3 regions of the Gordonibacter sp. RACS_AR68 genome follow, and region 2 is predicted to be linked to each of the others. Evidence: predicted binding sites of a transcription regulator. Region 2 holds the regulator's gene; each other region holds the start of a gene.
What was found. The regulator HrcA, encoded in region 2, represses chaperone genes, less so after heat shock. The targets are predictions, from matches to a motif close to TNTTAGCANNCNNNNNNNNNGNNTGCTAANA.
Positions count from the first base shown of each region.

Region 1: K9U15_RS04335 (ATP-dependent Clp protease ATP-binding subunit) is a predicted target of HrcA. The motif match lies at 3,297-3,327, and genes of this name have one in related genera.
Region 3: K9U15_RS02820 (Hsp20/alpha crystallin family protein) is a predicted target of HrcA. The motif match lies at 2,252-2,282, and genes of this name have one in related genera.

Region 1 is NZ_JAIPUP010000001.1:1,000,912-1,007,790, forward strand. Features, by position in the region: gene lysS (lysine--tRNA ligase) at 211-2,190, shown strand; gene K9U15_RS04330 (hypothetical protein) at 2,491-3,129, opposite strand; gene K9U15_RS04335 (ATP-dependent Clp protease ATP-binding subunit) at 3,377-5,941, shown strand; gene K9U15_RS04340 (serine O-acetyltransferase) at 6,201-6,879, shown strand, end outside.
Region 2 is NZ_JAIPUP010000003.1:39,737-46,615, forward strand. Features, by position in the region: gene K9U15_RS07375 (C39 family peptidase) at 1-720, opposite strand, end outside; gene K9U15_RS07380 (MiaB/RimO family radical SAM methylthiotransferase) at 1,165-2,520, opposite strand; gene K9U15_RS07385 (16S rRNA (uracil(1498)-N(3))-methyltransferase) at 2,517-3,314, opposite strand; gene dnaJ (molecular chaperone DnaJ) at 3,325-4,464, opposite strand; gene hrcA (heat-inducible transcriptional repressor HrcA) at 4,523-5,536, opposite strand; gene hemW (radical SAM family heme chaperone HemW) at 5,752-6,861, opposite strand; gene dusB (tRNA dihydrouridine synthase DusB) at 6,865-6,879, opposite strand, start outside.
Region 3 is NZ_JAIPUP010000001.1:657,125-664,003, forward strand. Features, by position in the region: gene K9U15_RS02810 (NUDIX hydrolase) at 1-661, opposite strand, end outside; gene K9U15_RS02815 (NAD-dependent protein deacylase) at 791-1,540, opposite strand; gene K9U15_RS02820 (Hsp20/alpha crystallin family protein) at 1,643-2,107, opposite strand; gene K9U15_RS02825 (cytochrome c3 family protein) at 3,349-4,044, shown strand; gene K9U15_RS02830 (FAD-binding protein) at 4,037-5,776, shown strand; gene K9U15_RS02835 (LuxR family transcriptional regulator) at 6,034-6,879, shown strand, end outside.

The DNA.
Region 1 (6,879 bases), on a different contig from region 2:
GCCCTCGCACCCGATCTTCGCGCGATGTCGCGGGCTTGCGTACCGAAGTACGCGGCGCCCGCGCCATCCCCCGAATCTCGGGCACGAGGGCGGGCCTCGCTGACTTACTACGCCAACCTGCGCGGTTGGTTTTCGCGCTTCGCGCGAAGGGCTCGGCCCGTGCGGGCGAGCCCGCTCTGCGAGCTGGACGAGATTGAGGGGCACCGAACTATGAGCGACACCAACGACACGACGGGCAACGGGCAGGTCATCGAGGACGATCCCATCGCGGTGCGCCGCGCGAAGCGCGAGGCGCTCATCGCGGCGGGACGCGACCCGTACGGGCACGCATTCGCGTACTCGCACCACTTGGCCGACCTGGCCGCCCAGTACGAGGGCCTGGAGGACGGCGCATCCACCTCAGACGAGGTGAAGGTCGCTGGCCGCATCATGGCCAAGCGCGACCAGGGCAAGCTCGCCTTCCTCGAGCTGCGCGACTCGACGGGCGACATGCAGCTGTTCTGCCGTATCAACGCGCTGGGCGAGGAATCGTTCGCCGAGCTCAAGGACCTCGACGTAGGCGACTGGATCGGCGTCGTCGGCACCATGATGCGCACGAAGCGCGGCCAGCTCTCCGTGGCGGTCGAGTCCTTCGAACTGCTGTCCAAGAGCCTGCGCCCCCTGCCCGAGAAGTTCCACGGCCTGGCTGACAAGGAGACGCGCTATCGCCAGCGCTACGTCGACCTGGTAATGAACCCCGAGGTCAAGGACACGTTCACGAAGCGCTTCAAGATCGTGGCCGCCATCCGTCGCTTTATGGAGGATCACGGCTACTTCGAGGTGGAGACGCCCATCCTGCACCCCATCCTCGGCGGCGCGAACGCGCGCCCCTTCGTCACGCACCACAACGCGCTCGACAAGGACTTCTACCTGCGCATCGCCACCGAGCTGCACCTCAAGCGCCTCATCGTGGGCGGCTTCGAGAAGGTGTTCGAGATCGGGCGCCAGTTCCGCAACGAGGGCATGGACCCCTACCACAACCCCGAGTTCACTACCATGGAGTTCTACCAGGCGTTCAGCGACCTTGAGGGCATGATGGAGCTCACGCAGGGCGTCGTGCAGGCCGCGGCGCTGGCCGCATGCGGCACCACGCAGGTTGAGTACCAGGGCCAGCAGGTGGACCTGGGCGGCACGTGGCGCCGCGCCACCATGATCGAGCTGGCCAGCGAGGGCGCGGGGGAGGACGTGAGCTTCGCGCGCACCCGCGAGGAGCTGGTGGCCATCCTCGAGCGCAACGGCGGCCATGCCGAGGACGCGTGGGGCAAGGGCAAGCTCATCGCCGAGATCTTCGAGGCCGTGGCCGAGGAGAAGCTCATCCAGCCCACGTTCGTGACGGAGCATCCCCTGGAGGTGTCCCCGCTTGCCAAGAAGAAGGCGGGCGAGCCCGAGCTCACCGAGCGCTTCGAGCTGTTCATCTGCGGCCACGAGTACGCCAACGCCTTCGGCGAGCTGAACGACCCGGTGGACCAGGCCGAGCGCTTCCGCAAGCAGGTGGAGGCGAAGGACCTGGGCGACGACGAGGCCATGGGCTACGACGACGACTACGTGCGCGCGCTCGAGTACGGCATGCCCCCGGCGGGCGGCTGCGGCATCGGCATCGACCGCCTGGTCATGCTGCTCACCGACGCCCCGTCCATCCGCGACGTGCTGCTGTTCCCCCACATGAGGGACGAGGCCCCTGCAGGCGGGCGCTCGCGCGCTGCCGCGCCGGTTGCGGCCGCGCCGACGGCTGTCGCCGACGCTCCTGTGGCCGCGCCCATCGACTTCTCGAAGGTGGTCATCGAGCCGCTGCTCGAGGACGAGGTCGATTTCGACACGTTCAGCAAGTCGGACTTCCGCGCCGTGAAGGTGAAGGAGTGCGCAGCCGTTCCCAAGAGCAAGAAGCTGCTGCAGTTCACGCTCGATGACGGCACGGGCGCCGACCGCGTCATCCTGTCCGGCATCCACGCCTACTACGAGCCGGAGGAGCTGGTGGGCCGCACGCTCATCGCCATCACCAACCTCCCGCCGCGCAAGATGATGGGCGTCGAATCGTGCGGCATGCTGCTCTCCGCCATCCACGAGGAGCCCGGCAAGGACGGCCAGCCCGAGGAGCGCCTGAACCTGCTCATGGTGGACGACCGCATCCCCGCCGGCGCGAAGCTGTACTAGCGTCCCGGCAAAAGCACGCTCCCAACGAAGGCCGCCCTCGCACCCGCTCGGGCGGCCTTCTTGCGTCTAAGACGCCCCAGCGCACGGGAAACCCGGTTTCGTGGCAGGTTTTGACGATAGTTGATCATTCGAGATGCCGGAAGCCGGCTGCTGAAGGCTCCTTCTCGAAGGGCATTCGCAAAGGGCCAGGTCATGTTCATGTCTCTCAAACCGGTGTGCCTGACCGAAAAAGCCGATGATAAACTAGCGCCATTTTCTGCCACGAGCGTGGCGAATCGCCGCGCGCGAGGCGGATTGCGCTCAGCCGAGCAGCTCCCTTCGGAGGGCGAGCTGGCGCGCGGGGTATTCGGAGCAGACGGGCCTGGCCCTCGTGCCGAGGTGCTTCGCCAGCGCCTTGGCGAACCGGTTGTACTCCTGGTAGTTTTCCACCTGTTTCCAGGTGGCGGTCACCACCGTGAATCCGAGTGCCTCGAGCGCATCCTTGCGGGCGGCGTCCTCGGCGATGCGCTCGGCTCCGGTGTGGCAGAGCGTGCTGTCGTACTCCACGGCCACACGCTCATCGGGCCAGATAAGGTCGCAGCGCAAATGCGAGCGGCCGGTGACCCAGCGGCTGCGCTCGGGTATGGGGACGACAGCGTTCATCAAGGGGTGCTTGATGCCGCTTCCTCCGCGCAGACAGGGAAGGGTCACGAGCTCGGCCAGCGTTGATTCGCGCGGCGAGGCCGAGCCCTCCATGATGTGGGGGAGGGCTGTGCGCAGGGCTTTCGCTCCTCGAACGCCGTCGAGTTTTCGCAGGCAGGACGCTATTTTCTCCGGCGAGGTGAGCGGCTTCCTGGCCCCTGATCCGTAGGGGCGGCTCTCGTCGGGCGCGAACGTGCCGCAGAACTCGTATCCGAGGTGGGCGGTTCGTGGGAGGCTCGAGCAGCGGCAGCCGGACATCGCGAGGTGCGCTCCTGCGAAAAACCCCGCACGTGTCAGAACCTCGTCAGAAGTGAGCACTTTTGGAGGCATCGGGGGGCACGGCAGCGCGCAGCCGGAGGTCGTGATAGGATGAACGGGTCGCCGCCGCCTGCGCTTGTGGAGCGAGCGTGTGCGGCCATATGCGGCATTGGCACTCTCAATACAAGAGTGCTAAGATGGCACGGAACCATACGATAGACTCTGCGAGAAGAGAATAGAGGCTAGCATGTCATTTGAGAAGTTTACGGACAAAGCGCGCAAGGTGCTCGTCCTGGCGCAGGACGAGGCCCGCTCGCTCCACCAGCCCTACGTGGGCACCGAGCACATCCTGCTCGGCCTTATACAAGAGAAGGACGGACTGGCCGCCCAGGCCCTCGACCGCAAGGGCGTGAAGTACGACGCCGTGGTGCAGGCTATCCGCCAGGTGGTGGCCATCGACGAGGACACCGACGTGTCCGGGCATCTCTCCTTCACGCCCCGCGTCAAGCGCGTGCTGGAGAACAGCCTGCGCGAGGCCATGCAGATGGGCCAATCCTACATATCCACCGAGCATCTGCTGCTCGGCATCGTGCGCGAGGGCGACGGTACCGCGCTCGAGGTGCTCACGCGCCTGGGCATCTCCGGCGACGACGTGCGCAGCGCGCTGAACGACCTCGTGGGGCAGAGCCCCGTGTACGCCGGGCGCAACGCGTTCGACCCCCAAGGCCAAGGCTCCGACAGCGTGCTCAAGGAGTTCGGCACCGACCTCACGCAGAAGGCGCGCGACGGCAAGCTGGACCCGGTCATCGGCCGCGCGGGCGAGATCGAGCGCGTCATGCAGGTGCTCTCGCGCCGCCAGAAGAACAACCCGCTGCTCATCGGCGAGCCGGGCGTGGGCAAGACCGCCGTGGCCGAGGGCCTGGCGCAGCTCATCGTGTCGAACCAGGTGCCGGACATCCTGCGCGACAAGCGCCTGTTCACGCTCGACGTGAGCGCGCTCGTGGCCGGGTCGAAGTACCGCGGCGAGTTCGAGGAGCGCCTGAAGAAGTGCATCAAGGAGGTCATGGACGCGGGCGACATCATCCTGTTCATCGACGAGATGCACACGCTCATCGGCGCGGGATCGGCCGAGGGCTCCATCGACGCGGCCGCCATCCTGAAGCCGCCGCTGTCGCGCGGCGAGATCCAGGTCATCGGCGCCACCACCATCGACGAGTACCGCAAGCACCTGGAGAAGGACTCCGCGCTGGAGCGCCGCTTCCAGCCCATCACCGTGGGCGAGCCGAACGAGGAGCAGGCGCTGCGCATCATGGAGGGCCTGCGCGACCGCTACGAGGCGCATCACCAGGTACACTTCACCGACGAGGCGCTGCAGGCGGCCGTGACGCTGGCCGACCGCTACATCCAGGACCGCTTCCTGCCCGACAAGGCCATCGACGTGCTCGACGAGGCCGGCGCCCGCATGCGCATCCGCAACATGACGCTGCCGAAGGAGCTGCGCGACCTGGACGAGGACCTGCGCAAGCTCCGCGCCGAGAAGGACGGTGCCATCGCCGCCCAGGACTTCGAGCGCGCCGCCCAGCTGCGCGACGAGGAGGCCCAGCTCAAGGACAAGCGCGCCCAGGCCGAGAAGGACTGGGAGGAGAATGCCCAGAAGACCATCCAGCAGGTGACGGTGGAGGACATCGCCGACGTGGTGTCCATGACCACGGGCGTGCCGGTATCGAACCTCACCGAGGCCGAGACCGAGAAGCTGCTGCGCATGGAGAGCGTGCTGCACGAGCGCGTCGTGGGCCAGGAAGAGGCCGTCACGGCGCTGTCGAAGGCCATCCGCCGCTCGCGCTCGGGCCTCAAGGATCCGAAGCGGCCCGCCGGCTCGTTCATCTTCCTGGGCCCCTCGGGCGTGGGCAAGACGGAGCTCTCGAAGGCGCTGGCCGAGTTCCTGTTCAACTCCGAGGATGCGCTCCTGTCCTTCGACATGTCCGAGTACATGGAGAAGCACAGCGTGTCCCGCCTGGTCGGCAGCCCTCCGGGCTACGTGGGCTTCGACGAGGGCGGCCAGCTGACGAAGGCCGTTCGCCAGCGCCCCTACTCGGTGGTGCTGTTCGACGAGATCGAGAAGGCGCACCCCGACGTGTTCAACATCCTGCTCCAGATCTTGGAGGAGGGCCGCTTGACGGACGCGCAGGGCCGCACGGTCGACTTCCGCAACACGGTCATCATCATGACGTCGAACGTGGGCGCGCGCGAGATCGCGCGGCCGACGACGCTCGGCTTCTCCACCGAGGAGCACGCGGGCCTCTCCGACAAGGAGATAAAGAGCCGCGTCATGTCCGAGATGAAGAAGCTGTTCCGTCCCGAGTTCCTGAACCGCATCGACGAGATCATCGTGTTCAAGAGCCTGAACGACGAGCAGATCGCCGAGATCGTGAAGCTCATGGTGGCCGACCTGCGCGAGCGCCTGATCGCGCAGAACATGTCCATCAACCTGACCGACACGGCGTGCAAGCTCATCGCCAAGGAGGGCACCGATGCCACGTTCGGCGCGCGCCCGCTGCGCCGTGCCATCCAGCGCTTGCTGGAGGACCCGCTGTCCGAGGAGATACTCGAGGGCAAGTGGTCCACGGGGTCGATCATCGACGTGGATGCAGTGGACGGCGAGCTCGTGTTCACCCAGGGCTCGGGCGTTGTCCCGGAGCCGCGGAAGCGCGACAGCATCGCGCGTGATGCCGAGCTGCTGCTGACGAACTACGACCTGGGCCATGCCGGCGTGCGTGGCGGCGGGTCGATGTCGGGCGGCGCGGCAGACTAGCGCTCCCCCTGAAAAAAGCTCCCCTGTTCCCTGGGCTCGCATCTGGCGCCCGGGGAGCAGGGGTTTCTTGCGTTCTGGACCCGCATTTGTCGTATACTGGGGAAACGCTGATTGCTGCATCGTTCGGCCCGTTTGCGGGGCATGGGCTCTGCCCTTGCCGACGACCTGCGACGGGCCGCCTGTTGGGCGGCAAGGGCAGAGCCCATGCCCTGCGGCGCCTATGCGAGCTTCGCTCAACCGACCGACTACAGGAGGTTCTATGTTCGGAGACAACCTCGATCGCATCGTGAAGGGCATCGAGAAGAACTACGAGGCCGACGAGATATTCTTCACGAAACCGGGGCGGCAGTTTCCCAGCCGCTCGGCCGTGAAGGGGGTTCTCAAGGACTTGCGGCGGGTGCTGTTTCCGGGCTATTTCGGCGACGAGATGCTCACGCCGTCCACGAGTCCGGAGTACTTCATCGGCGAGACGCTCATCCAGATCGAGCGGGCGCTGCGCGAGCAGATCGTCCTCGCCCTCGCCTACACGTCCGACGACCGCGACGCCGAGGAGGCCGATCCGGCCCGCTCGCTGTGCGGCGGGACTCCCGAGCGCATCTGCGATCGCGCCTCGGAGGTGTGCACGGTGTTTTTCGACGAGCTTCCCAGCATCCAGCGGGTGCTGCTCACCGATGTTCAGGCGCTCTACGACGGAGATCCGGCCGCCGGCTCGAAGGAGGAGGTCATCTTCTCGTATCCAGGCCTGTACGCCATCTACGTGTACCGTATCGCGCACGTGCTCTACCAGCAGAACGTGCCCATCATCCCGCGCATCATGACCGAGCTCGCGCACAGCGGCACGGGCATCGACATCGGCGCGGGGGCCGAGATCGGCGAGTACTTCTTCATCGACCACGGCACGGGCGTGGTGATAGGCGAGACCACCGTCATCGGCGACC
Region 2 (6,879 bases):
CGCCGTGGAGCTGTAGACGGTGGATCCCCAGCGGGCATCCCACTGGTAGAGGCGCGGCACCTGGCCGGAGGCAGGGTCGTCCGTGCCGAGTGCGCTCTCGGCGGGGTAGGCATCGGGGAACGTGCGCACGAAGGGCAGGGCCTCGGGCTCCGTGGCCGCCAGCTTGAGCAGCTTGTACTGCACGGCCGCCCCGTCGACAGCGTAGGCGTCCGGATGGGCGGCGATCCATACGGCGTCGTCGCTCGTCTCAGCCGCCTGGACGAGCCGGGCGGCCAGCTCGTCGCCGAGCACGGCCTTGAGCTCGCCCTCGTCGATGGGATCGCGCGGCGCCTGCTGCTGGACGGGGGCCTGGTCGGCCTCGTCCGGCACCGGCGCCGCCTCGCCGGCGGCCATGCAGCCGCGGACGCCCGCGACGAGCGCGATGACGAGCACGACCGCGACGACCGCGATCGCGAGGCGCTTGGGCCCGACGGCGCGCACGAGGTTCGTCGCAGCCTCGGAGAGGGCGAAGAGGGGCTCCGGGCCGTGCGCCTCCGACGAGCGTCGATTGCCCGTTCCGGGACGGCTCGAACGGAGGCGGCCCGAGCTTATCGGCCCATGCGCGTCGGGCGCATCGGGCGCGACGCTCTCGCCGCGTGAAGCGGGCGCCCCTCCGCGCATGCGGGCCTGGCGCTCCTCGAGCCTCCTCCGCGCCCGCTCGCGCGCCTCGTCATCGGCCATCGGCGCCTCCCGTCCTCTCCCGGTCATCCGGGAAACCATATCACACCTGATCCTATGGGGGAAGCTTCCCACACGCACGCCATATGGCAGAATGCGCGGGCAATGGAGCGGATCGGGGCATCGGCCCACGCCGGTTCGCAGAGGCCCGTCCGCGTTCGTTTCGGGGAGGGCAAGCACCGCGAATGGTAGGAAATCACCGAATTCGGAAGTTGAGGGCGACCCGAAGTCGCCGAAGCGGAGGTTGAGCCGGAAAGGAGGAATCGCGACCAGGCACTATGCCGGAAAGCGCTTCCCGAAGCCACCGAGACGGGGCATAGTTTTCCGAATTCGGTGATTTTATGCCGTTCGAGCGCGCATCCGAGGCGAAAGGCCCGGTCGATCCAGGCACCGGGCGCACAGGCAGCGAGCCGATGCCCGAACGAGCCTGCGCCGGGAGACGCCGTGCTACATCGTCGCCTTCACGAGCGTGCCCAACGGGGCCCCGACGGGAGCGGGCAGCTCGAAGTAGCTTTCCGACATGGCCACGCCACCTTCCTCGACCAGCGCGAGCTCGACGGTTCCCACGCGGCGGGCGCGCTCGGACGCGCGCAGCTCGTCGCCGAAGGCGCGCAGCGCGGCGGCTCGGGCCGCCTTGACCTCGGTAGGCACCTGGTCGGCTCGCGCGGCGGCGGGCGTGCCGGCGCGGCGCGAGTACGGGAAGGCGTGTATCTTCGCGAAGCGGCAGGCGCGCGCGAGGTCGAGCGTCTCCTGGAACTCGGCGTCGGTCTCGCCCGGGAAGCCCGCGATGATGTCGGTGGACAGCGCCAGCTCGGGCACGGCGGCGTAGAGCCGCTCCACGAGCGCGCGGAACCGCTCCGCGTCGTAGGGGCGCGCCATCTCGCGCAGCACCTTCGAGCTTCCCGCCTGCAGCGGCAGGTGCAGATGGCGGCAGACGCGGCCGTCGGCGGCGGCGAGGAGGTCGATGAGCGCGTCGTCCACGTCGCGCGGCTCGACGCTCGAGATGCGAAAGCGCACGGGGAGCGCGCCGGGCTCGTGCAGGTCCGCCGTCTCGTCGAGCAGGCGGCGCAGCAGGCCGGCCAGGCGCGTCGCGGACGGGTCGCGACGCCCACCGTCGCAGTACGAGCCCAGGTTGATGCCCGTGAGCACGATCTCGCCCGCGCCCGCCCGCGCGTACGCCGCGCACTCGCGCACGACCTCGTCGGCGGGGCGGCTCGTCGCCCGGCCGCGCGCCACGTGCACGATGCAGTACGTGCACGCGTTGTCGCACCCGTCCTGCACCTTGACCCCCACCCGGGTGCGGAACCCGGACCCGATATGGAGCAGGGGGGCAACGTCACCCTGCTCGATGGGAGCGCACGCAGTTTCGGAAGCCCCGCGCGCCGCGCCGCGGGAAGGGCCTGCGGGCCCCTCGGCTTGCACGGCGGAGACGTTGGCGGGATCGGCAGGCTCGCCGGCCGCACTGCGGGAGGAGCAGGCCTCGCACCAGTCCCGTATCGCATCGGCGAGCTGGGCCTTCCCCACCACGGTGACGCGGGCGTCGAGAGCCTCGTAGAACACCGCATCGATGGCGGCGGCACAGCCGGTGACCAGGACGCGGGCGCGATCGTTCGCGCGCAGGGCGCGGCGCACGGCCTTGCGGGTCTTCTTCTCGGCCTCGCCGGTGACCGTGCACGTGTTGACCACGATGAGGTCGGCTTCCGCTTCGGGCGTCTCCACGCCGCACGCGGCGAGACGCGCCGCCGCGTCGTCCGACTCGACGCGGTTCACCTTGCACCCCAGGTTGACGACGGCGAAGTTCATCGCGCGCCCGCCCTCGCGCGACGCTCCAGCTCGTACAGCACGAGCGCGGGCGCCACGATGCCGGCGGTCTCCGTACGCAGGATGGACGGGCCGAGCGACACGAGCGAGGAGCGGGGGTTGCAGGCCGAAAGCGCCTCCACCTCACGCTCGGTCAGGCCGCCCTCGGGCCCCACCACCACGGCCACGCGAGCGCCCTGCGCCGCCGGGCCGCCGCCGAGCGCACGGTCGAGCGCGACGTCGAGCCGCGACGCGCTGGGAGCCTCCTCCCAGCACACGAGCACCGCCGCGGCCGTCTCCAGCAGCGCGCACGTCTCCCCCAGGCCCGCCGGCTCCCGCACCTCGGGCACGGCCGGCTGCCCCGACTGCATGGCCGCGCTCTTCGCGATGGCGCGCCAGCGCCCGGCCTTCGCCGCCGCCTTCTTCGCGTCGAGCCGCACGACGGAGCGCTCGCATGCCAGCGACACAAACGCCGCCACGCCCAGCTCGGTGGCGTGGCGGATCACCGTCTCCATCTTGTCGCCCTTGGCCAGGCCTTGCACGAGCGTCACCGACGGGCCTGCGTCCGCGCGCTCGAAGCGCTGCGCGATGCGCACGAGGGGCACCTCGCCGTCGAAGGACACGATCTCGCAGGCGAAGTAGTCCTGCGCGGCATCCACCACCGCGATGCGCTCGCCCGGCGCCAGCCGAAGCACGCGCGCATGCCTCGCGTCGTCCGCCGCGAGGCGCAGCGGGAACGACTCGCCAACCTCGTCGGCGAGCACCTGCTCGTCGAGGTAGAAATGCTGAAGGGACATCGCTCGCCCGCTAGTTGAAGGCGTCGCGCAGCTTCTGCAGGGGCGTGCGCTCGTCGGAGACGTCCTCGCCCAACTCCTCGGCCAGCTGCTCCAAGAGCTCGCGCTGCCTCTTCGTGAGCTTCTTGGGCACCACCACGTTCACGTGCACGAACATGTCGCCGCGCGCGTCGCTGCGGAACTTCGGCATGCCGAAGCCCTTCACGCGCACCACCTGCTCGTTCTGGCAGCCCTCGGGTATGCGCACCTGCACCTTCTCGCCCTCGAAGATGCCGTCGATCTCGATCTCGGCTCCGAGGGAGGCCTGCACGATGGACACGTTCGCCCGCGCGTGCAGGTGATCGCCGTCGCGCTCGAAGAACTCGTGCGGCTGGATGCGCACCGTGACGATGAGGTCGCCGGGCGCCGCGCCCTGCATGCCCGCCTCGCCGAACCCGGACAGGCGCAGCTGCTGCGAGTCGCGGATGCCCACCGGCACCTCCACGGTCACGCGCTGGCGGTCGGGCACGCGGCCCTGGCCCTCGCATTCCGGACACGGGTTCTCCACCGAGCGGCCCGTGCCGTTGCAGGTCTTGCACGTGGTGGCCGTCTGCATGTCGCCGAGGAACGTGTGCTGCACCGAGACCACGCGGCCCTGGCCGCCGCAGTCGGGGCAGGTGATCTCGCGCCCGTCGGGGCCGAGGCCCGAGCCGTCGCAGTCGGGGCACGGCGCCAGGCGGTCGTAGACGATCTCCTTCTTGGCGCCCGCGGCCACCTCCTCCAGCGTGACGCGCAGGCCCACGCCCATGTCGCGGCCCTCGCGGCGCTGCTGCTGGCGCCCGCCCGCGGCCCCGCCGAAGAACGAGCTGAAGATGTCGCCCATGCCGAAGCCGCCGCCGAACAGGTCCTCGAAGTCCACGTAGCCGCCGCCCCCGTAGGGGTTGCCGCCGCCCGCCGCGCCCGGTATGGTGCCGAAGCGGTCGTACTGGGCGCGCTTGCCGGGGTCGCTCAGCACGTCGTACGCCTCGTTCAGCTCCTTGAACTGGTCCTCGGCGTCGGGCGCCTTGTTCACGTCGGGGTGAAGCTCGCGCGCGCGGCGTCGGAACGCCTTCTTGATCTCGTCCTCCGTGGCGTTCTTGGAAACGCCCAGAACCTCGTACAGATCCTTGGCCATTGCTCTTGCAGTACCTTCCTCGTTTGACGGCGCCCCTCGTGCGGGCGCCGTGCAAGCCCTATACGTCCTGAAGCGCCGCGCTCGCGATGCGCACCGCCCGCAATACCTTCGAATAGTCCATGCGCGTGGGCCCGATGACGGCCACGACGCCGGCCGACTCCCCGCGCCCGTAGCGGCTGGCCACCACGGACACGCCGGCCAGCTCCGCCGCGTCGTTCTCGCGCCCGATGCGCACGCTGGGCGTGCCGTCGCCCTGCCGCACGGCGTCGTCCAGGATGTGCAGCATGACCGTGTCGTCCTCGAGCACCTGCATGACGGGCAGCAGCGCCTGCGACTGGCTGAACTCGGGCTTCGTCAGAAGCGAGCTCACGCCCAGCCGATGGGCGCGCGACAGCTCGCTCTCCTGCAAACACGACAGCACCTCGTCGAGCGCCATGCGCACGAGCGGGTCGCGGAACGCCTCGGCCATGCCCTGGCCCAGGCCGTCCTCGATCTGCTGGAGCGACTTGCCCGTGAACACGTCGCCCAGAAACGCCTGCACGCGCGCCAGGTCGTCCGAGGACACCTCCTCGGCGAACTCCATCTGGCGGTTGAACACCTGGCCGTCCTCGGTGACGAGCACCACGAGCGCGCGGTACGCGTTGAGCGAGATGAACGAGAGCTGCTTGATATGCAGGTTCAGAACCGACGGCGCCAACACGATGGAGAGGCAATCGGTGATGCGCGTGAGGGCCGACGACGTCTGCTCGAGCAGCGCGTCGAGCTCGCTCGCGCTGCGGCGCAGCTCGTCCACGACGGGGCGGTAGCGCTCGTCCTCGCCCGCGAGGTCGGTGGCAAGCAGGTTGTCCACGAACGCGCGGTAGCCGTGGTCGGTGGGGATGCGCCCGGCCGAGGTGTGCGGCTGCGTGATGTAGCCGCCGTCCTCGAGCACCGACAGCTCGTTGCGCACGGTGGCCGGGCTCACGCCCAGTTGGTAGCGCTCCGTGAGCGTGCGCGAGCCCACCGGCAGGGCGCACGCGACGTATTCCTCGATGAGCGCGGCCAGCACCCGCTGCCTGCGATCGGATAGCACGCCTCTCCACCTTCCTCTCTCGCTTGACCGGTCTCCGCCGCGCGCCCGAGCCGGCTTTCGGCACGCACCCGCGGCAGCGCCGCTCTGACGAGTCGGCGCCGAGCACCTATTTTAGCAGCCGATGCAAGAGAGTGCTAAGAAAAGCGAAGGAAATGTGCATATGGGCGGAGCCGGGCGGCCGGGAGGAGCGCGGGGAAGGGTCGCCGGCGAAGGCCCTACGCCAGGTCGAACAGCCTTCCGTACAGCTCGTTGCCGCACAGCCAGCCGCGATCGGTGGGGCGCCAGCGCCCGCCTTCGTGCACGACGAGGCCCTCCCCCTCCAATTCTGCGAGCACGGCGGGGGCGTCGGGCAGCAGGACGGCGGCGCACGCCACCTGCTCGTCGGACACGCCGCAGGTCATGCGCATGCCCAGCATCAGGTCCTCGGCGGCCATGCCGCGCGCATCCAAGTCGTCGGTCACCCGCCCGTCCTGCACGCGCATGCGGCGCTCCGCGTTCTGGGTCATCGTGGCCGCCGAGCGGCCGAGCCCCAGGTACGGCACGCCCGTCCAGTACGCGATGTTGTGGCGGCACGCGAAGCCGGGGCGGGCGTAGCTCGCCACCTCGTAGCGCTCGTAGCCGGCCTCGGCCAGCACGCGCGCGGCGATCTCCATGTGCGCGGCCTCCACGTCGTCGTCGGGCTCTTCCAGCTCGCCGGCGAGCACGGCGGCATCGAAGGGCGTGTGCGCCTCGATGGTCAGCGGGTACACGCTCACGTGCGCCGCGCCGAGCGCCGCCGCCTCGCGCACGCTTGCCTCGAAGCTCCCGGCGCTCTGGCCGGGGATGCCGCACATGAGGTCCACGCTCACGTTCTCGAAGCGCGTATGCGCCGCCTCGATGGCGCGGCGCGCGTCGTCGGCCGAATGGGCGCGCCCGAGCGTGCGCAGCACGTCGTCGTCGAAGCTCTGCACGCCGATGGACAGGCGGTTCACCCCGAGCGCCCACACGTCGCGCACCATGCGCTCGGTCAGGCTCTCCGGGTTCGCCTCCATCGTGCACTCCACCTCGGGCGTCAGGTGCATCGACAGCGACAGCGTGTACAGCAGCATGGACAGCCGCGCCAGGCCGATGTGGCTCGGCGTCCCGCCGCCCGCGTACACCGTCTCGAGCGCCCCGAGCTCGCCCTCCTTCGCCTTGCGGCGTATCTGCAGGCAGAGGTCCTCCACGTACGCGTCGATCTCCGGCGCGTCGGCCGGGACGGCCGAGGTGGCGAAGTCGCAGTACCCGCACCGCCTCACGCAGAACGGAAGGTGGAGGTACAGGGCGCGATAAGGGTCGTGCGGCATGGTCTAGCCCTCCTGTTC
Region 3 (6,879 bases), on a different contig from region 2:
GCGCGAACGCTTCCAGCACGAGTTGCGCGCGGGTGCCGATGGGCGTGTCGTTCTCGGCGAGGAAGCGCGGGACGTCGGCGATGGGCAGCAGGAACGGCTCGATGAGCTCGGAGGGTTCGGGCTGGGCATCAGCCACGCGCTCCACCTGCGCGAACACCACCTGCACCGTCTCGTCGGTGAGGCCGGTGGACGAGAAGCCCGCCTGCGGCAGCGGGTCGAGCGCCGCGGCGCCCAGGTCGGCGCGCAGCGCATAGCCCGTCTCCTCGCGCAGCTCGCGGTCCACGGCTGCCGCAAGGTCCTCGCCGGGGTCCACGAGCCCGGCGGGAAACGCGATGCACCAGCTGTTCAGCGGGTAGCGGAACTCGCGTATGAGCAGCAGCCGGCCGTCTGGTGTCTGCGGAACGATGCACACGGCGTCGGATGCCGCGCTCTCGCCGCGCGCGTGCGCCTCCAGCTCGGCGCGGTACGCCTCCGGCCCCTTGCGCGAGGCGCTCTCGTACTCGTAGGCCGAGCCGTCGGGCATCGTGTACGTCAGCACGTACTTCTTTATCCAGCCGTCGGACACTTGGCGCAGGCCGGCGAGCGTGGGCGTGGGCGTGGCAGCGCTGGCGGCGGCATCGGCGGCGGGGACGGCAGGGGCTTTGCTGGCGGCTTCGGGCATAGGGTTGCTCCTTCTCGGTAGCTTGACGTGCCATCCCGCTCGTTTTTCCGGGAGCAGGCGCCGATGTTTCACGTGAAACATTCGTTCGCGTTGCTCGGCGGAGCGTGGGAGGACGGGTTGCGGTTGCGGCTAGAAGTCGAACGCGTCGCCCACGTTCGCGGCCAGGCAGAGGTCGGCCTGGCGGTCGCGCGGGGTGGGGGTGCGGTTCACGATGACCAGGTGGTCGCCCTGGAAGAAATCGATAAGGCCCGCTGCCGGGTACACGGAAAGCGACGTGCCCGCCACCACCAGGAGGTCGGCATGGGCGATGGCGTCGACGGATCCTTGGAGCGTGCGCTCGTCGAGCGCCTCCTCGTACAGCACGACGTCGGGTTTCACGATGCCGCCGCACGCGGGGCAGCGCGGCACGCCGTCAGCGGCCTCGTCGCGTAGGCGCAGCAGCTCGTCTACCGGGTATGCCGCGCCGCAATCCATGCAGAAGTTCCGCAGCACGCTGCCGTGCAGCTCCAGCACGCGCTCGCTGCCGGCCTTCTGGTGCAGGCCGTCGATGTTCTGCGTGACCACGGCGGACAGGGTTCCGGCCCGCTCCAGGTCCGCCAGCTTCCGGTGCGCGCGGTTGGGCTGGGCGTCCAGCGCGAGCATGCGGTCGCCGTAGAAGGCAAAGAACTCCGCCGGATGCGCGTCGAAAAAGCTGCGCGAGATCATCTGCTCGGGTGGATGGGGGTACTTCTGCGCGTACAGCCCGTCGGGGCTGCGGAAGTCGGGGATTCCGCTCTCGGTGGACACGCCCGCCCCGCCGAAGAACACCATGCGTCCCGGCTTCGTCTCGTCCACCCAGCGCCGGAACGCCTCGATCCCGCGCCGCGTCTCGTCGTCCATGGTTCCTCCTCGATAGTGCTGCGAATGGCTTGCGTCCCATCATAGCAGGAAGGCGACCTTGCGGTCGCCTTCCCTTGCGCACTGGCCGTGTACCTCGCAGAACTAGCCCTCGATGGCGATGGTCTTCTTCTCCTCGAGCTTCGGCTGCTCCTGCTTCTTCGGCACGGCGATCTTCAGCACGCCGTCCTCGAACTTCGCCTTGATGTCGTCTTCCTCCACGTCGTCGCCCACGTAGAACGTGCGGCTGCACTTGCCGCTGAAGCGCTCCTTGCGCACGTAGGTGCCTTCCTCGTCCTTGTCCTCGGACTCGCTCTGCGTCTGCGCGTTGATGGTAAGGTAGCCATCCTTGAGTTCGGCCTGCACGTCGTCCTTCTTGAAGCCCGGCAGGTCGATGGTCAGCTCGTAGCCGCCGTCCGTCTCCTTGATGTCGGTGCGCATGAGCGTGGGCGACATCTTCTGCATCGCCTGCATCGGGGCCGAGGCCGCGTTGAAGAACGCGTCGAACGGGTCGGTCATCAGCTCGCTCAGCAGGTTGCGGTTCCTCCGCATGGGTACCATCATGGCCATACTAATCACTCTCCTACGTGTCGTGCGAGGCTCGGGCTCCCTTCGGCGGCGCATCCGGCTTGTCGGTCGGGTGCCGGGTCGAATGAGAAAACCTAAGCCTCTATCTGTGCGGTTTTCTCTGTACGAGACTGTTATAAAACGTTGCATTAGCACTGTCAAGCAACGAGTGCTAAAAGTTACGGTTTCGTCAACTTCCGAGTGCGAAAGCGGAGATGCCCGCAACCCTCGCCCAGAGTATCCCCCGCCGCGCCTGCCTTCCCGCACGTCTATCTGGGGCCGCCAAAGCGAATACCCCTCGCCACATCCCTGTCATGCAGATGCTCCCTTGGGATGAAAGAGAAGGATAGGAGGCGGGGTTGCCGGTCGCGCTCGAGCAACGGCTGGCTCTCCTTGGACGGTTCGGGCTTCAGCGGGAATCGGCTGCCGAAGATGGATGTGAAATATGGGTATAGACGTGCCCAAGGCTTCGATATAAGTGGCACGCGCTTTGGTTTTTTGCTATCATGCAAGTCGAGCCGCAGGGAGCTGTTGACTCCCCACGGCTCTCGAATCGCTTCGGCGGTTTGGCTTTGGTTAGCGCTCCTTGTCCTTACGGACGGGGAGCCTTTCTATTATAGCCGCAGATAGATGCACTGCGCTGGCGATCAGCTCAAGGATTGCCGTAAGCAAAACCAAATCGGTCATGGTTGCCACCCCCTTCCCGTTTCGCCCTGCAAGAGGGGATAAGGTTGGAGAGGGATGTGGTACCGCGCCGCCTCTGCGCTCCGTTCCCCTATCCTACCGCCGCAACCTTGCCGGGCGACCGCAATATCGCCGTCGGGGAATCGCCCCGATCTTGCCCAATCCTTGTGTATCCGCCGTGCCGATCTTGCCGGTATCTTGCATATCCGCCATGCACACCTTGCCGTTATCTTGCACGCCTTTGGCGCAGTTGCCGCATGGAGCGTCGACACCCCTGCGGCCGTAGGCGAAACGAGGCCCCTCCGCCGCTGCGGCGGGTGGCTTCGGCCGTGCACCCCCCCCCGACAACGGGAGGCTTTGGCTGCGCTCTCTCCTCGGCAACGGGCGGCTGCTTCTTCGGAGGGTGGTTCCCCTCCGTGCCATTCCCTTTCCATTTAAACCTCTCACCAGCAAAAACGTAAAAATGCCCCCACGGGGGTAATGGTCGGTTGCTCCGCTGGCCTGCATGATGCGGCCGAAGGGTTTCACCGATCGAACCAGAGAAGGAGAAGGAGGAGGACATGGTCGACAAGGATAGCGCAGACGGCGCGATCGGGGCTCCGAGTGCCCCGGCTGCTCCCGGTGCCGACAGCGCCCCGGGCGCCTCGAGTGCCCCTGGCACCCCGGCAGCCGGTGCCTCGCAGGATGCCAACCCGGCTGCCCCCGCGCCGAAACGCGCGCGGCGCGGCGTCATCGTGGCGGGCGTCATCGTGGCGGTGGTGCTGGTAGCCGGCATTGGGGCGTGGGTGTGGCATGAGCAGCCCAGCTTCTGCAACGCCATCTGCCACAGCCCCATGGACAAGTACGTGGAGACGTACAGCGAGGGCGACCCGGGCAAGCTGGTCACGCAGCATGCGGCGGCCGGCGACACATGCCTGAGCTGCCACGAGGCCGAGTTCGCCACGCAGGTGTCCGAGGCAATGGCATGGGCGAGCGACAGCTATCCGATGGACGAGGCCACGGGCATGTTGGCCACGGGCAAGGAGTTCGCCTCCGAGGAGTTCTGCGCGCGCAGCGGCTGCCACAGCATGGACGAGGTGGTTGCAGGCACCTGGGGCTTCGAGGGCAACGACGAGAAGTACAACCCGCACTCCAGCCACCAGGACTACGCGCTTGAATGCGGCGACTGCCATAAGGTGCATGAGAAGAGCACGCTCGTGTGCAACGAATGCCATGCGCTGACCGCGCCCGAGGGATGGGAGGCTCCCAATGAGTAACGAGCGCAGCGGACTTTCGCGCCGCAGCTTCCTCAAGGGAGCGGGCATCACCGCGCTGGGCGCCGCCGCGGCGAGCGCGCTGGCCGGGTGCGGCAACGGCTACGCCGTCGATGCCGCCGCAGCCCCCGCTAACGCACGCGTCGGGGAGACGGGCACGCCAACCTGGCTGGGATCGGCGCCCGAGGTGCCCGAGGCCGATATCGCCGAGACGCTGGACGTGGAGGTGTTGGTGGTGGGCTGCCGCACCGGTGGGCTGCCGGCCATCATCTCCGCCGCCGAGAACGGCGCTCGCGTGCTGGGCATCGACCGCGTGTCCAAGGTGGCGAACCCGCGCGAGGACATCGGCGCCATCGACTCTGCTCTGCAGAAGGCGTCGTTCGCAGAGTATCCCCAGTTCGAGATCGACAAGATGGAGGCCGTGGAGGACATTGTCCGCTATGCCAACGGCTTCATCAACTACGACCTGGTGAAGCTGTGGGCGAACGAGTCCGGCCCCATGCTGGACTGGATCACCGGCATCGTGGAGCGCGACGGCCGCATGGTCATGAACTTCGAGGGCTCCATCGGCACGACGGGACAGGGCGCGCGCGACAAGGCGTGGGCCACCGGCCACAGTCCCGAAAAAACTGCCCTCTCGAAGGACGACAAGAGCTTCAGCTTCGGCGTGTCGCTCATGGAATACGCGCAGGAGAAGGGCGCCGAGTTCCGCTGGAACACCGAGCTGGTGAAGTGCGAGCAGGATGGCTCCGGCCGCGTGACCGGCGTGATCGCCCGTGATGTGAACGACCGCCACTACCTGCGCATCAACGCCAGCAAGGGCGTCATCCTATCCACGGGCGGCTACGGCAACAACCTGGAGATGATGGAGGCGCGCCAGCCGTGGAACCAGGCGCTGCGCATCGCGGCTCCCGGCAAGGGCGGCAACCCCACCGGCGACGGCATCAAGGCGGCTCTGTGGGCAGGCGGCCAGATGGACCCGCTCGGCGCGGCGTGCACGTTCAACCGTGCGTGCTGCAAGCCCGACCAGACGGCTGGCAACGGCACGGTGGGCGAGTGGTTCTGGTTCGGCGAGCAGCCGTTCATGAAGGTGAACCTGAACGGCAACCGCTTCTGCAACGAGTCCGGCCCCTACGACTACATGCTGCATTCGGCCTATATGCAGCCGCACCACACGTACTGCGACATCTGGGACGCGAATTACGCCGAGCAGGTGCGCCAGATGAACGAGGTGGGCTGCTGCCGCCTGTACCCGTTCGACAACGGCGCGCCGTCGAACCGCACCATCGAGTCCATGGCCTCCGAGTTCGAGAAGCTCATCGAGGCCGGTTACATCCAGCAGGCCGACACCATGGAGGAGCTGGCCGAGAAGCTGAACATCCCCGTGGAGAATACGGTGAAGTCGTGGCAGCGCTACAACCACCTTGCCGAGCAAGGGCGCGACGAGGACTACAACAAGGAGGCGTACCGCCTGATGAAGCTGGACACGCCGCCGTTCTACGGCGTGCGCACCGGCGCCTGGTTCCTGGCCACGCTCGACGGCGTGATGATCGACACGGATATGCATCCCGTGCGCGAAGACGGCACACCGGTGGAGGGCCTGTACCTGACCGGCGACTGCTCGGGCGGCTTTTTCAGCGTGAGCTATCCGAACCTGTTCACGGGCCTGGCCTGCGGTCGCACGATGACCTTCGGCCGCCGCGCCGGCATGCTGGCCGCCACCGGCCAGGCATAGAGCCTGCTGGCCGTGCCCGCCGGCAACCGCAGCCGGCCGGCCCCCCGCGGCTTCCGGGCGGCGCGCTTCCCTTCGCGCCGCCCGTGCCACCCGCCAACCCCTGCGGCAGGCTCGGACTCTTTCCCTCTTTCACCCGAGCCTGCCGCTTTCCCTCCCTTCGGCGACGCCCCGCCACTCCTCCGGGGCGTCGCCGTCTGCTGTGCCTTGCCGGCAGCTGCGCACCTGTTGGGGAAGCCGTGCATGCTACAATGGCGGACATGACCGCTTCCCCGGAACAAGCCCCCTCCCTGTTCGCCGCGCCGTTCTGGCGGGTGTGTGCGGCGCTTCTGTGCGTGCTGCTCACCACGTCGCTCATGAATGTGGTGGTGTTCCCGCGCTTTGACGCGGTGTTCACCTACGCTCGCGACGTGTCCGTGCTGGCCAATGCCGCTACGCTCATTGCGGTGGGCCTTGTGGCCACGTTCAGGCCGCCGCTTCTGCGCATGCGAGCGCTCACGGCGGGTTGCCTCGTGCTGCTTGCGGTGGGCTCGGCACTGCTGCCGGCAGGGCTGTACGCCGGCAGCGCGGTGGCGCTTACCGCCGCAGCTTGCGCGCTGTCCATCGGGCGTGGATGGGCCATCGTGATGGTGGGTGCGGCAGCCTCGCGCTTGGAGGTGCGCCAGGCGGGAGCTTGCATTGCGTTGGCGTTCGTCGCGGAATACGCGGTGACGGCCCTGGTGTGGGTGATTCCGGCGGGGGCGGGCACGGTGCTGTTCGCGCTGCTGCCCTTCGCCACGGTGGCCCTGGTGTGGCGCTTGGCGCAGCCCGTGCTTCAAGCTACGGAGTGTGGCGAGGCGCCGGCCGATTTCTCCGTCACCCAGCCCTCCACGTTTCTGCCGCTGGCCAGCCAATTGTTCGTGTGCCTGTTCCTGTTCCGCGTGGCGTTCGGCTACTCGTTGCGCTTCGGCGAGGTGGGCGGCGTGCCGGTATCCGACTTCCTGGGTATCGTTCCCGTGGCGACGGTGGCGCTGTATGTGCTGTTGTCGCGCCGAACGTTTCCGGCCGATCTGCTGGCGCAGGTTTCTGTGCTGCTGGTGGTGGCTGGGTTCCTGGTGGTGTCGGCC